Regions from separate parts of the Citrobacter meridianamericanus genome, predicted to be linked through region 3. Evidence: predicted binding sites of a transcription regulator. Region 3 holds the regulator's gene; each other region holds the start of a gene.
What was found. The regulator PhoB, encoded in region 3, activates phosphate uptake and scavenging genes when phosphate is short. The targets are predictions, from matches to a motif close to CTGTCATAAAACTGNCNNAT.
Positions count from the first base shown of each region.

Region 1: the regulator PhoB is predicted to act here: its motif matches at 2,914-2,933, upstream of pstS (phosphate ABC transporter substrate-binding protein PstS).
Region 2: the regulator PhoB is predicted to act here: its motif matches at 2,889-2,908, upstream of kdgR (DNA-binding transcriptional regulator KdgR).

Region 1 is NZ_CP101036.1:5,291,636-5,296,290, forward strand. Features, by position in the region: gene NMD08_RS25660 (fimbria/pilus outer membrane usher protein) at 1-1,698, shown strand, start outside; gene NMD08_RS25665 (fimbrial protein) at 1,711-2,772, shown strand; gene pstS (phosphate ABC transporter substrate-binding protein PstS) at 3,022-4,062, shown strand; gene pstC (phosphate ABC transporter permease PstC) at 4,325-4,655, shown strand, end outside.
Region 2 is NZ_CP101036.1:2,317,985-2,322,639, forward strand. Features, by position in the region: gene prc (carboxy terminal-processing peptidase) at 1-250, shown strand, start outside; gene htpX (protease HtpX) at 444-1,325, shown strand; gene NMD08_RS11145 (MFS transporter) at 1,371-2,744, opposite strand; gene kdgR (DNA-binding transcriptional regulator KdgR) at 2,920-3,711, shown strand; gene NMD08_RS11155 (YobH family protein) at 3,823-4,062, opposite strand; gene mgrB (PhoP/PhoQ regulator MgrB) at 4,227-4,370, shown strand; gene NMD08_RS11165 (YebO family protein) at 4,445-4,655, shown strand, end outside.
Region 3 is NZ_CP101036.1:4,079,274-4,083,928, reverse strand. Features, by position in the region: gene sbcC (exonuclease subunit SbcC) at 1-1,316, opposite strand, end outside; gene sbcD (exonuclease subunit SbcD) at 1,313-2,515, opposite strand; gene phoB (phosphate response regulator transcription factor PhoB) at 2,710-3,399, shown strand; gene phoR (phosphate regulon sensor histidine kinase PhoR) at 3,450-4,655, shown strand, end outside.

The sequences.
Region 1 (4,655 bases), 1.2 Mb from region 3:
GGTATTGCTAAAAGTAACGCCACGGTCACTATTCGTCAGAATAACTATGTGATTTATCAATCGGCTGTGCCTCAGGGAGCATTTGAGATCACCGATCTTAACACCACCAGCACCGGTGGCGATCTGGACGTGACCATCAAAGAAGAAAACGGTAGCGAACAGCATTTTACCCAACCCTACTCCACGCTAGCGATTATGAAGCGAGAAGGGCAAATTGACGTTGATATAAGCGTGGGGGAAATGCGCGATGAAAACCATTTCAGACCCAAGGTTGCCCAGGCACAGATTCTGCGCGGCCTACCGTGGGGTATCACTGCCTATGGCGGCACGCAAATCGCGCAGGATTACTCTGCCGTTGCGCTAGGCATTGGTAAAGATATGGGCTCACTCGGCGCGCTCTCATTTGACGTGACTCAGGCGCATTCTCATTTTGACGATAGCGATGATGAAAAAGGGCAATCTTATCGTTTTCTCTACTCTAAACGCTTCGATAATACCGATACCACTTTCCGCCTGGTGGGCTACCGCTATTCAACGCAGGGATACTACTCACTCAATGAGTGGGCCTCTCGTCAGAACGACAGCGAAAATTTCTGGAACACCGGGAACCGGCGCAGCCGGCTTGAAGGTACCTGGACGCAAGCATTTCCCAACGGGTATGGCAGTCTTTATTTAACGTTAAGCCGCCAGGAGTACTGGAAGACCAACGCCGTCGATCGCATGGTGCAGTTTGGCTATAGCAATCGCTGGCGAACAGTGTCATGGAACCTTTCATGGAATTATATCGACTCGGTTGGCACCTACTACGCTAACAATAATGGTTACGCAAACGAGAATAATAACGACCACGAACAGACGGTTATGCTTACACTCTCCTTCCCGCTGTCAGGAAGTATGACGAACAGCTACGTCGACTACTCCATGATGCAGAATAATCACCATGACAGTTCCATACAGGCGGGGATCGGCGGTACGCTGCTGGAAGATCGCAACCTCTCTTATAACGTTCAGGGCGCCTGGAATAACGCGGATAACGCCGCCTACAGCAGCAATGCTAGCCTCGACTATGATGGCACTTATGGTTCCATTAACGGCAGCTATGCCTGGAGCCGCGACACTCAAACCTTTAACTATGGCGCTCGTGGCGGCATTCTGGTACATGGCAGCGGTGTGACGTTCTCACAGGAACTGGGAGAAACAGTTGCACTGGTGGAAGCGCCTGGCGCGGCAGGGCTATCAGTGGAAAATGAAGGCGGCGTGTCGACCGACTGGCGGGGTTATACGGTGAAAACCCAGATGAATGCCTACGGTGAAAACCGGGTCGCCATCGACAGCCGCTACTTCTCGCGCGCCAATGTTGAGCTGGATAACACGGTGGTGAATCTGGTGCCGACGCGCGGTGCGGTGGTGAAAGCAACATTTGTTACCCATGTGGGATATCGCGTGCTGTTTACGGTAACGTTAGCCAATGGCAAGCCCGCGCCGTTTGGTTCGATGGTTTCGGCTGAACTGGAAGCCGGTACGGTGACGGGCATTGTGGGCTATAACGGCGAAGTGTATCTTGCCGGGATGCCGGAAGAGGGTGATTTCGCATTAAGCTGGGGAAATAATGCCACGGACAAATGTATGGCACATTACTCATTTACAGCTAAACCGCAGGATACGAGTTTAGTTCAGCTTAATACCGCGTGTCATTAAAGGGATTTTACAATGAAAAAAAACTATTTAGCGTTGCTGTTTCCTCTGATATTGATGTCAGATCCCGTAATGGCTGAAGCAAATAAAGGTATGTGTGTTACCTCGTCAGGTACGCCGTTTCATAGTGTATTACCCTTTTATGGTAAAAAAATAAGCACAGTGCAGAACAAAAAAGGCCAGACGTTTAACTTTCCGACATCGACATCAGATAGTTATCCCGGGCATTGTGAATGCTCTCTGGGTAAATCCGCTCGGTTTTATTACATTTATTATACTGCCATCATGAATGAGGCTCTGACACCTACGGCTGTACGCAGCGGTGTTCATTATTATCAACTGAATGACTACCTTGACGTGGGCATTGCGATAGAAGTGTTGGGGCGAGGGAAAATTAATGCGCCTTTCGAAATGGAACAGAATATTCATCAAGGAACCTATTATGACTGTGGCCGTGTTCAGCCCCTTGATTTTACGAGCGGTGACTCCGCAACCATTTATTTTTATATCCGGGAACCCTTTATTGGAACTGTTACTATTCCGCCAACGCTAATGAGTCGGTTATATGCGACGATCAGTAATGATACACCCATTGATTATGCTCGCCCGCTGGCTGATGTGTATATTTCCGGCGATATCACCGCACCTCAGGAGTGTGAAATCAACGGCGGACAGACTATTGTCGTCGATTTTAACAAAATCCCCGCTTCAGAGTTCAGCAGTGTGCCGGGCACGGCGATAACGAGCCGAAAAATCCCGGTGAAGGTGGCGGTTAAATGTACGGGCATGTCTACCGGACAAAATATTGATATGTCGCTGCATGCCATGCAGTCCGGATCGTTATCTAAGGTGATTAGCACAGACAATCCCAATGTTGGGATCATTATGTATGATGAGTATGGCAATGCCACCGATGTTAACGGCGGACTCATGGACATTGACATGGGGCGAATCGTCTCAGGACGTGAGACGGGGGAGTTTAATTTTTCAGCCGCGCCAGCCAGCACCACCAGCACACGACCACAGCCGGGTATCTTTACCGCTGAGGCTACCATCATTGTGGAAATAAAAAACTGATCTTTCATGGGGCGGCTGTTTATGACAGTCGCTGTCATATTTCCCCGCCCGGACCTCATTCGTCGCAAAAAAAATGGCATTTCCACGAATATCATATGAATTAATTTCAATTTTTTCATGTAGTTAAAAGAACGTTTTTCGTTGTCATAAAACTGTCATATTTCGTACATTTAACTGTCACCTGTTTGTCCTATTTTGCTCACAGTAGCAACTCAAACAACAATTTACGAAAACCGTGCAGGAGACATTATGAAAGTTATGCGTACCACTGTCGCAACTGTTGTCGCCGCGACCTTATCCATGAGCGCGTTCTCTGCGTTTGCTGCAGCGAGCCTGACAGGTGCAGGTGCAACCTTTCCTGCGCCAGTGTATGCCAAATGGGCAGATACCTATCAGAAAGAGACCGGTAGCAAAGTAAACTACCAGGGTATCGGCTCCTCCGGTGGTGTAAAACAAATTACGGCCAATACCGTTGATTTCGGCGCCTCTGATGCCCCGTTATCTGACGAAAAATTGGCGCAAGAAGGCCTGTTCCAGTTCCCAACCGTGATCGGTGGCGTGGTGCTGGCGGTGAACATCCCTGGGCTGAAATCCGGCGAGCTGGTGCTGGACGGTAAAACGCTGGGCGACATCTACCTCGGTAAAATTAAAAAGTGGGATGATGAAGCCATCACCAAACTGAATCCGGGTCTGAAACTGCCTTCACAGAATATCGCCGTTGTGCGTCGTGCTGACGGCTCCGGTACTTCCTTCGTCTTCACCAGCTACCTGGCAAAAGTAAACGAAGAGTGGAAATCTAAAATTGGTTCCGGCTCTACTGTTAACTGGCCGACCGGTCTGGGTGGTAAAGGTAACGACGGTATCGCCGCGTTCGTACAGCGTCTGCCGGGCTCTATCGGCTACGTTGAGTACGCTTACGCTAAGCAGAATAACCTGGCGTACACCAAGCTTGTTTCTGCTGACGGTAAACCGGTAAGCCCGACCGAAGAGAGCTTCGCTAACGCCGCAAAAGGCGCTGACTGGAGCAAAACCTTCGCTCAGGATCTGACTAACCAGAAAGGTGACGACGCGTGGCCAATCACTTCCACCACCTTCATTCTGGTACATAAAGAGTCGAAGAAACCAGAGCAGAGCGCAGAAGTGCTGAAGTTCTTCGACTGGGCGTACAAAAACGGCGGCAAACAGGCTAACGACCTGGATTACGCCAGCCTGCCGGACAGCGTGGTTGAGCAGGTTCGTGCTGCATGGAAGACCAACGTGAAAGACAGCAGCGGTAAAGCGCTGTACTAAATACCCGTCATACTTCGAGCCGCAGCGGTGTTGGCTGTGTTTGTTCACCCCAGTCACATAGTGAATCTATGTGACTGGGGATTAATGAGGGACATCCTTGTCCCTCACCGAAGGCAGCCTCCGGCTGTTCAAATTCGTTCCTGACGAATTTGTCACAAGCTTGCCGCCTTGCTGCAACTCGAATTATTTAGGGTATGGCATTACGTTAGCCGGGAAGCACGATAAAATGCGTGCTTCCTGGCCCAAACTTAAAGAGTGATTTATGGCTGCAACCAAGCCTGCTTTTAACCCACCGGGTAAAAAAGGTGACATGATCTTCAGCGCGCTGGTAAGACTGGCTGCGCTGATTGTACTATTGATGTTGGGTGGCATTATTGTCTCCCTGGTCATCTCCTCCTGGCCAAGTATCCAAAAATTTGGCTTCGCATTCTTGTGGACTAAAGAATGGGATGCGCCGAACGATATCTACGGTGCTTTAGTACCGATTTACGGTACGCTGGTTACCTCACTTATTGCGTTGCTGATTGCCGTTCCGGTGAGTTTCGGCATTGCGCTGTTCCTGACTGAACTTGCTCCTGGCTGGCTGCGTCGCC
Region 2 (4,655 bases), 1.8 Mb from region 3:
TAAGCGCAACATCGCTTCTCTGAATTACGCTCAGCGTGAAAAAGAGAATAACGAAGATGACGCAATGCGTCTGGCGCGTATCAACGATCGGTTTAAGCGTGAAGGCAAACCGCCTTTGAAGAAACTGGACGATCTGCCGAAGGATTACCAGGAGCCGGATCCGTACCTGGATGAAACGGTAAAAATCGCGCTTGATCTGGCGCATCTTGAGAAAGAGAAGCCAGCGGAACAGCCCGCAACCCGTCAATAACCTCAAACAGGCACAAGAAATTGTGCCTGTTTTTTTTAACAAACGCATGAAGACGTCAGTCTGATACGATAAAATGTAAAGTTGTGTTTTTCTGGTGACTTAGCACCGATGGATGCTTGAAAATAGCCGTAAGACCCATACGATATGGGTAATCGCATAGTGCGTTTTGTTAAATTGAGGTTAAAAGAAAATTATGATGCGAATCGCGCTCTTCCTGCTGACGAACCTGGCTGTGATGGTCGTTTTCGGGCTGGTATTGAGCCTGACAGGGATTCAGTCAAGCAGCGTTCAAGGCTTGTTGATCATGGCACTGCTGTTTGGTTTTGGTGGTTCCTTCATTTCTCTGCTGATGTCCAAATGGATGGCGTTAAAATCCGTCGGTGGGGAAGTGATCGAACAGCCCCGCAATGAAAGAGAACGCTGGTTGATGAATACGGTAGCGAATCAGGCCCGTCAGGCCGGGATCGCTATGCCGCAGGTTGCAATCTACCATGCGCCAGATATTAACGCATTTGCTACCGGTGCGCGCCGGGATGCTTCGCTGGTGGCTGTGAGTACTGGCCTGTTGCAAAACATGAGCCCTGATGAAGCCGAAGCCGTTATCGCGCATGAGATCAGCCACATTGCCAATGGTGATATGGTGACCATGACGCTCATTCAGGGGGTTGTAAACACCTTCGTTATCTTTATCTCACGTATTCTGGCGCAAATTGCCGCTGGCTTTATGGGTGGAAACCGTGATGAGGGTGAGGGTAGCAACGGTAACCCGTTGATCTACTTTGCGGTGGCGACGGTGCTGGAACTGGTGTTTGGTATTCTGGCGAGCATCATTACCATGTGGTTCTCACGTCATCGTGAATTCCATGCGGATGCCGGTTCTGCAAAATTGGTAGGGCGTGAGAAAATGATCGCCGCGCTGCAGCGTCTGAAAACCAGCTATGAGCCGCAGGAAGCGACCAGCATGATGGCGTTTTGCATCAACGGCAAATCCAAGTCGTTGAGTGAGCTGTTTATGACTCACCCGCCGTTGGATAAACGTATTGAAGCGCTGCGCAGCGGAGAATATCTGAAATAATCTGCAGCAGACTAACTGAAGAGCGCGTCGACAGACGCGCTTTTTTTATGCTTGAATTCGCGGTTGCGTAATACGCAGGCCGCTCACGATGGCTGCCAGCGAGGCCAGAATGCCAGCTGTTATCAGCGAGACGTGCGTTCCGCTGTCACCGAATTGGTTGAGCATTAGTGCGACCAGCGCGGCCCCTGTACTTTGACCTAGTAAGCGCGCCGTCCCCAGCATACCGCTTGCCCCACCGCTGCGCTCACGCGGCGCGGAGGTGATGATAGTGTGGTTGTTCGGTGACTGAAACAAGCCAAAGCCCGCGCCGCACAAAATCATTGGCCAGATGATATTAAAATCAGAGGGCGAAGTGGGTAGCAGTACCAGCGAAAACAAACCGCTCGCCATCACTGCCATGCCCAGCGCACCCAATAGTCCGGCGTGAACGCGTTCAATCAGATATCCCGCGAGAGGAGCCATCACCATGGTTGCCAGTGGCCATGGCGTCAACAGCAGACCCGTTTCGACTTCGCTGCGCCCGAGTACCGTTTGCATAAAAAAGGGCAAGGAAACTAATGCCAGCATTTGCGCGCTGAAAGAACAGATTGAGGTACAAATCGAGAGTGAAAACAGCGGAATGCGTAGCAGATCAACCGGCAATAAGGGTACTGGCAAGGCGAGCTGACGGCGGATAAAGAAAAAACCTACAACGATCAGTGCCACAATCTCAGCACCAATCAGTTTTAGCGACTGTCCTTGTGCAAAACCGCTGAGGGCGGTGATCAGCAAACCAAACGTTAAGGCATTCATCACTGCACTCGGCAGGTCAAAGCGTGGTTTATTGCTGCGGGACGCATTGGGGGGTAAAAAGCGCATAGCCAGCAGCAGTGCGATTATTCCCAACGGGACGTTAATCAGAAACAGCCATTTCCACGAGGCGATAGAGAGAATTGCCGCGGCAATAGTTGGACCCGCTGCCGAGGAGACCGCAACAATAAAGGAGTTAATACCCATCCCACGCCCAAGCTGATGCTGTGGGTAAATGAGTCGGATCAATGCCGTATTCACGCTCATTAGCGCCGCGCCGCCAAAACCCTGGGCGATGCGCGCCAGCGTCAGCATGTGTAACGAATCAGACAAGGCACAGAATAGCGATGCCAGCAAGAACACGACCAGACCACACTTATAAATGCGTCGGTAACCAAACATATCGCCTAAAAAAGAGAGTGACAGAAGCGAAACGACGATAGCAATTTGATAGGCGTTCACGATCCATATTGAGCTTGCTGGTGAGGCCTGAAGATCGGCGGCGATAGTTGGCAGGGCTACGTTTGCTATTGCGCCGTCGAGTACTGCCATAGAAATCCCAATTACAATGGTTAAAATTGCGCCATATCGCTGGGGCAATGGCAGACCATCGGCCTGAATTTTTTCCATAGAAAATCAATATTGTCGGTATTTATGAAGAGGATAATGATTTTAGCATTGATATTCAGGCGTTAGGTCGCAGATTTGTAACTAAGTAAGCAAAGAGCGATTGCGAGTGGGGGGACGTGAAATTATAATAAAAACCGGTTCTGATTTTTATAAAACACTCGCAATGAGGTGGTAAATGGCTATCGCAGATCTGGATAAGCAACCCGATTCTGTATCTTCCGTGCTGAAAGTTTTTGGCATTCTGCAGGCGCTGGGTGAAGAGCGCGAGATTGGTATTACCGAGTTGTCGCAACGCGTCATGATGTCGAAAAGCACCGTTTATCGCTTTTTGCAGACCATGAAAACGCTGGGTTATGTGGCACAAGAAGGAGAGTCTGAGAAATACTCTCTGACCCTGAAATTATTCGAGCTAGGCGCACGCGCGTTGCAAAACGTTGATCTTATCCGTAGCGCTGACATTCAGATGCGCGAACTTTCACGCCTGACCAAAGAGACAGTTCACCTCGGTGCGCTGGATGAAGACAGCATCGTCTACATTCATAAAATCGATTCCATGTACAATCTGCGCATGTATTCTCGCGTTGGTCGTCGTAATCCGCTATACAGTACAGCTATTGGTAAAGTTCTGCTGGCATGGCGTGACCGCGATGAAGTGAAGCAGATTCTGGATGGTATTGAGTACAAACGCAGCACCGATCGTACCATTACGAATACCGATGAATTACTGGTACTGCTGGATAAAGTACGTGAGCAAGGTTATGGCGAAGATAACGAAGAACAGGAAGAAGGCCTGCGTTGCATCGGCGTACCAGTGTTTGACCGTTTCGGCGTGGTTATTGCGGGCCTGAGTATTTCATTCCCAACGCTGCGTTTCTCTGAGGAACGTTTACACGAGTATGTGGCAATGCTGCATACGGCGGCGCGCAAGATTTCAGAACAAATGGGCTATAACGACTATCCGTTCTGAACTGACGTCATCGCTAATGACAAAACCCCTGGTATTTTGTACCAGGGGTTTTTTATGAAAAATTATAACGTGAGTTGGCAAAAATAACGTTGTGAACGAATTGTTGCTATATTAGCCGTTGTCGATAATAACCGTGCTTTTCCTTAACAGAGGACAATCCGACAGGCCAATGATACCGCTATCAGTGTGGACGTACTGTGCGGTGCTGGTGCCGCGAGCGGTCAGATATTGGCATTGCAGGCCCAGACCCGCAGCATTCTCCTTACTTCCAATCAAGATACCGTAGCCGCTCAGTAATAAACCGATCCAAACCAGAGCTAACAACACAATAGCGCGGATAATCAGACGCATTACAACCTCTTATCTTTTTTCGTTGTTATTAGATTAGCCTGTACACGGTATGAAACAAGTCAATCATTCCTAAAAAGATTGAATGCCGATACAGTTAACGCTGGGTTTAGGTAACGCATGATAATTTATAGACATAAGATGTAGGATTGAAGAGTGGAGCTGGAGTGAAAAAGATTCGCTGGGTAGTGCTGATTGTTGTTGTACTGGTATGCATACTGATGTGGGCGCAGGTGCTCAACATCATGTGCGATCAGGACGTACAATTTTTCAGCGGTATTTGTGCCATTAATAAGTTTATTCCCTGGTAAGCGCATTTTCGCAACAGTTGATTACCTTCTTGTGCGGCAGTGGTAAACTATGCCGTCTACATTGAGGTGGTGAAATGAACGAAGTTTTGAATTCAGGCGCGTTGAGTTTTGCGTCTTTAGCGGTATCAGTGGTGGTTTTGATTGTCGGGCTTGTTCTATGGTTTTTCATCAATCGGGCAAGTTCGCGTACCAACGAGCAGATTGAGCTGCTTGAAGCATTGTTAGATCAGCAAAAAAGACAGAACGCTTTACTCCGTCGACTTTGCGAAGCTAACGAACCCGAGA
Region 3 (4,655 bases):
TGCTTCGGTGCAATTTGCCCGTGCAGATTGCTCAACCGCTGGCGTAATGGGCGAAGCTGCGCATGCTGCGCCAGCGCCGTCGCTACCTCTTGCGGCGAAAGAGTCAGCGAGGGTTGCGTCAGAGCATCGAGCTTGCGCGTATCGTTCTCCCGTAGCTGCTGCCACTGGCGCAGTTGGGTTCTGGCGTCGGACTGCTGGGCCAGAAGCGCTTTCCATCCTGCCAGTTCGCTACTCCATAAGCGGAAGTTTTCATGCTCCTTCAGCCAGTCGGTTAACGTTTGTTGTCCGGCGAGCATGGCGGCTGACTGCGTTTGCGCCTGCTGACGAATACGACCGCGCAGCGCTAAGCTGCTTTGTAAGCGAGCATTTACTTCCTGAATCTTCTGTCTTGTGCGGTCAATAGTAGCCGTTTGTTCCTGGATTCGCTCCCAGTGCGGACGTAACGCTCTGGCTGGCAGTGCCAGGCTCAGTACTGCCAGCTGCGGCTGCGCATCTTCTTGCGCCTGAAGCACTGCCTGTAATGCCTGCTGGTGACGGTTTAAATCCGCCTGTAGCTCATTTTGCCGAATGAGCCAGTTGAGGTGCTGTTGCTGGGCTTGCTGGCTGGTAAGGTATTGTTTTTCTTCGTCAGTAAGTGCCTGCAAACTTTCCGTCAGGGACTGTACCTGCTCTGGCGCTAACAGCGCCACGCCGCTGGCCTGGGCCTGCAGTTTTTCCAGCTCCGTGCGCGCTGATTTGTGCTTTTCAAATACCATCGCCGAAATCTGTCCGTAGATCTCGGTGCCGGTCAGCTCTTCCAGCAGTTCGGCGCGCTCTTTCGGTTTGGCATTGAGAAATGCGGCAAACTGCCCCTGTGACAGCAGCATCGAGCGGGTAAAACGGCCGTAATCCAGCCCGGTAAGCTCGGCGGTCATCTCCAGTTTGTCTTTGACTTTATCGGCGAGGATTTTTCCGTCGGCGCAGCGGGCCAGCTCTACGCGCGGAACCTGCAGATTGCCCTCTGGCTGATTACGCGCCCGGTTCTGGCTCCAGAATGCGCGGTAGGCTTCGCCTCGCACCTCAAATTCCACCTCGGCCAGACACTCTGCGGTGTCGCGGGTCATCAGGTCGTTTTGCGACTGTGACACGGTATTCAGGCGCGGCGTTTCGTGGTACAGCGCAAGGCAAATTGCGTCCAGCAGGGTGGTTTTTCCCGCACCCGTGGGCCCGGTGATGGCGAACAGCCCGTTGCTGGCAAAAGGTTCTGCCGTAAAATCGACTTTCCATTCTCCCTTCAGGGAGTTGAGATTTTTCAGGCGCAGGCTGAGTATTTTCATGCTTCAGCCTCCCCCGCAAGCGTCTGTACGGTTGCGCTAAACAGCTGATTAAGCCGCTCGCGCTGCGGTTCTTCGAGTTCTTCCAGCGCCAGGCGGCGGTCAAAAACCTCCGCCACGCTCAGCTCGCTTAATGTTTCACGACGTTCATTGGCCATAATACGTTCGCGCTGTTCCCGACTGCGGCGCACCAGTAACACCTCTACCGGTAAATCTTCGGTCAAGGCCTGGATTTTACGCTGCATATCATGCAGATAGTCATCGGTGGTAATTTCAATATCCAGCCACACCGGCGGCTCTTGCTGTACGTTGCGCCACTGTTCAAGCTGGGCGGTTATGGCGGCTAGATCGCCTTTCAGTACCGCAAGTTGCTGCGTGATCGGTACGGTGATATTTTCAACGGCGCTGAGTTTCCCGGCATCAAAGCTCACCAGATGCACGCATTTGTTTTTGCCGCACTCGTCAAAACTGAGCGCAATCGGCGAGCCGCAGTAGCGAATATGCTCTGTGCCACCAATAACCTGCGCCCGGTGAATATGGCCCAGCGCGATGTAGTCCGCCGGAGGGAAGTTTTGCGCCGGGAAGGCGTCCAGCGTACCGATATAAATCTCACGGACGGCGTCACTTTTACTGGCGCCGACAGTGGTCAAATGCCCGGTCGCAATGATGGGCAGATTCTGGTCACCACGTAGCGTGCAGGCGTCCTGATACTGCTGCTGGTAATAGTCGGTGATGGCTGACAGCAAATGCTGCTGTTTCTCTTGTCCGGTCAGCCCCGCCTGGCTGGTTATGATGTCGCGCGGACGTAAGAAAGGAACCGGGCACAGGATCGCCCCCGGCGTGCCGTCACGTTGCAGTAGAACCTGCGGCGCATGACCGGCGCTGGCAACGACTGTGGTGTTGAGAAACGCCAGAATATCGCGGGACTCATTGAGTGTGGCGACGGAGTCGTGGTTGCCTGCCAGTACCACCAGATGACAGCCGGTTTGCTGCAGATTAACGACAAAACGGTTATACAGCTCACGGGCATAGCTTGGCGGTGAGCCGGTATCAAAAATATCGCCTGCCACAATAATGGCATCCACCTGATGGGATTGTGCCGTTTCCAGCAGCCAGTCGAGAAAGGCCTGATGTTCAGCGGCGCGGCTCTTGCTGTAGAAATTTTGGCCCAGATGCCAGTCAGACGTGTGAAGGATGCGCATAAGAGTTCCATGACGATAAAACAATGGCGGGGATTATAACCCTGCATGGGAGAGAATATCTTGTCTCCGGGCTGTCATAATTCAATGGCCTGCGTTAAACCTGGATGATCTTTTCATAAATCTGTCATAAATCTGACGCATAATGACGCCGTATTGATACTGATGATGACAAGCAACTAATAACAGGGCAAATCATGGCGAGACGTATTCTGGTCGTAGAAGATGAAGCTCCAATTCGTGAAATGGTCTGCTTCGTGCTCGAGCAAAACGGTTTTCAACCCGTAGAAGCCGAAGACTATGACAGTGCTGTGAACCAACTCAATGAACCCTGGCCGGACCTCGTCCTGCTTGACTGGATGCTTCCCGGTGGCTCGGGTCTACAGTTTATTAAACATCTCAAGCGTGAAGCGATGACGCGGGACATCCCGGTGATGATGCTGACGGCGAGGGGAGAAGAGGAAGACCGCGTTCGTGGTCTGGAAACCGGCGCGGATGACTATATTACCAAACCGTTTTCTCCTAAGGAGCTGGTGGCGCGTATTAAAGCTGTTTTGCGTCGTATTTCGCCGATGGCAGTGGAAGAGGTTATTGAGATGCAGGGGCTAAGCCTTGATCCCACCTCGCATCGCGTGATGACTGGTGATGATCCGCTGGATATGGGGCCGACCGAATTCAAGCTGTTGCACTTCTTTATGACTCACCCAGAGCGTGTCTACAGCCGCGAGCAACTCCTCAATCATGTCTGGGGAACCAATGTATACGTGGAAGACCGGACTGTCGATGTGCATATCCGCCGCTTACGTAAGGCGCTGGAGCACAGCGGACACGATCGTATGGTGCAGACGGTTCGCGGAACGGGATATCGTTTTTCGACCCGCTTCTGACTGACAAGAATCAGGGCCTGAAGGATTAGGCCGTTTAGGGAGTAAGGCGTTTGCTAGAACGATTGTCATGGAAAAGGTTGGTACTGGAGCTGATCCTGTGCTGCATACCGGCATTTATCCTTAGTGCTTTTTTTGGTTACCTGCCCTGGTTTTTACTGGCGTCGGTAACGGGCCTGCTTATCTGGCATTTCTGGAATTTATTACGTTTGTCCTGGTGGCTATGGGTCGACAGAAGTATGACGCCCCCGCCGGGGCGCGGCAGTTGGGAACCGCTGCTGCATGGGCTGCATCAAATGCAGTTGCGCAACAAAAAACGTCGTCGTGAACTGGGTAATCTGATTAAGCGCTTTCGCAGCGGGGCGGAATCGCTACCCGACGCAGTGGTGCTAACCACCGAAGAAGGCGGTATTTTCTGGTGTAACGGACTGGCTCAGCAGGTTCTTGGACTGCGCTGGCCGGACGATAGCGGGCAAAATATTCTTAACCTGCTGCGCTACCCGGAATTCACACAATATTTGAAAACGCGCGATTTTAGCCGGCCCATCAATCTGGTGCTCAATACCGGACGGCATCTGGAAATTCGCGTAATGCCCTATACCGATAAGCAATTGCTGATGGTGGCGCGCGACGTTACCCAGATGCATCAACTGGAAGGTTCACGACGTAACTTTTTCGCCAATGCCAGCCATGAACTGCGTACCCCGCTGACGGTGCTGCAAGGCTATCTGGAAATGATGCAGGAGCATCCGTTAGAAGGGACAACGCGCGAAAAAGCGCTGCATACCATGCGTGAACAAACGTACCGGATGGAAGGGTTAGTGAAGCAACTGCTAACGCTGTCAAAAATTGAGGCTGCGCCAGCGCTGCAATTGAATGAGAAGGTCGATGTGCCCATGATGCTGCGCGTGGTTGAGCACGAAGCGCAAACGCTGAGCCAGCACAAACATACGTTTACTTTTGATGTTGATAACAGCCTGAATGTGCGGGGTAACGAGGAGCAGTTGCGTAGCGCTATCTCGAATCTCGTCTATAACGCGGTGAACCATACGCCTGCGGGAACGCACATTACCGTACGCTGGCAGCATGTGCCTTCGGGGGCGGAATTTTGTGTGGAAGACAACGGTCCAGGCATTGCCGCCGAGCATATTCCACGCCTGACCGAGCGTTTTTATCGCGTAGACAAGGCGCGATCGCGGCAAACGGGCGGGAGCGGACTCGGGCTGGCCATCGTGAAGCATGCCTTGCATCATCACGAC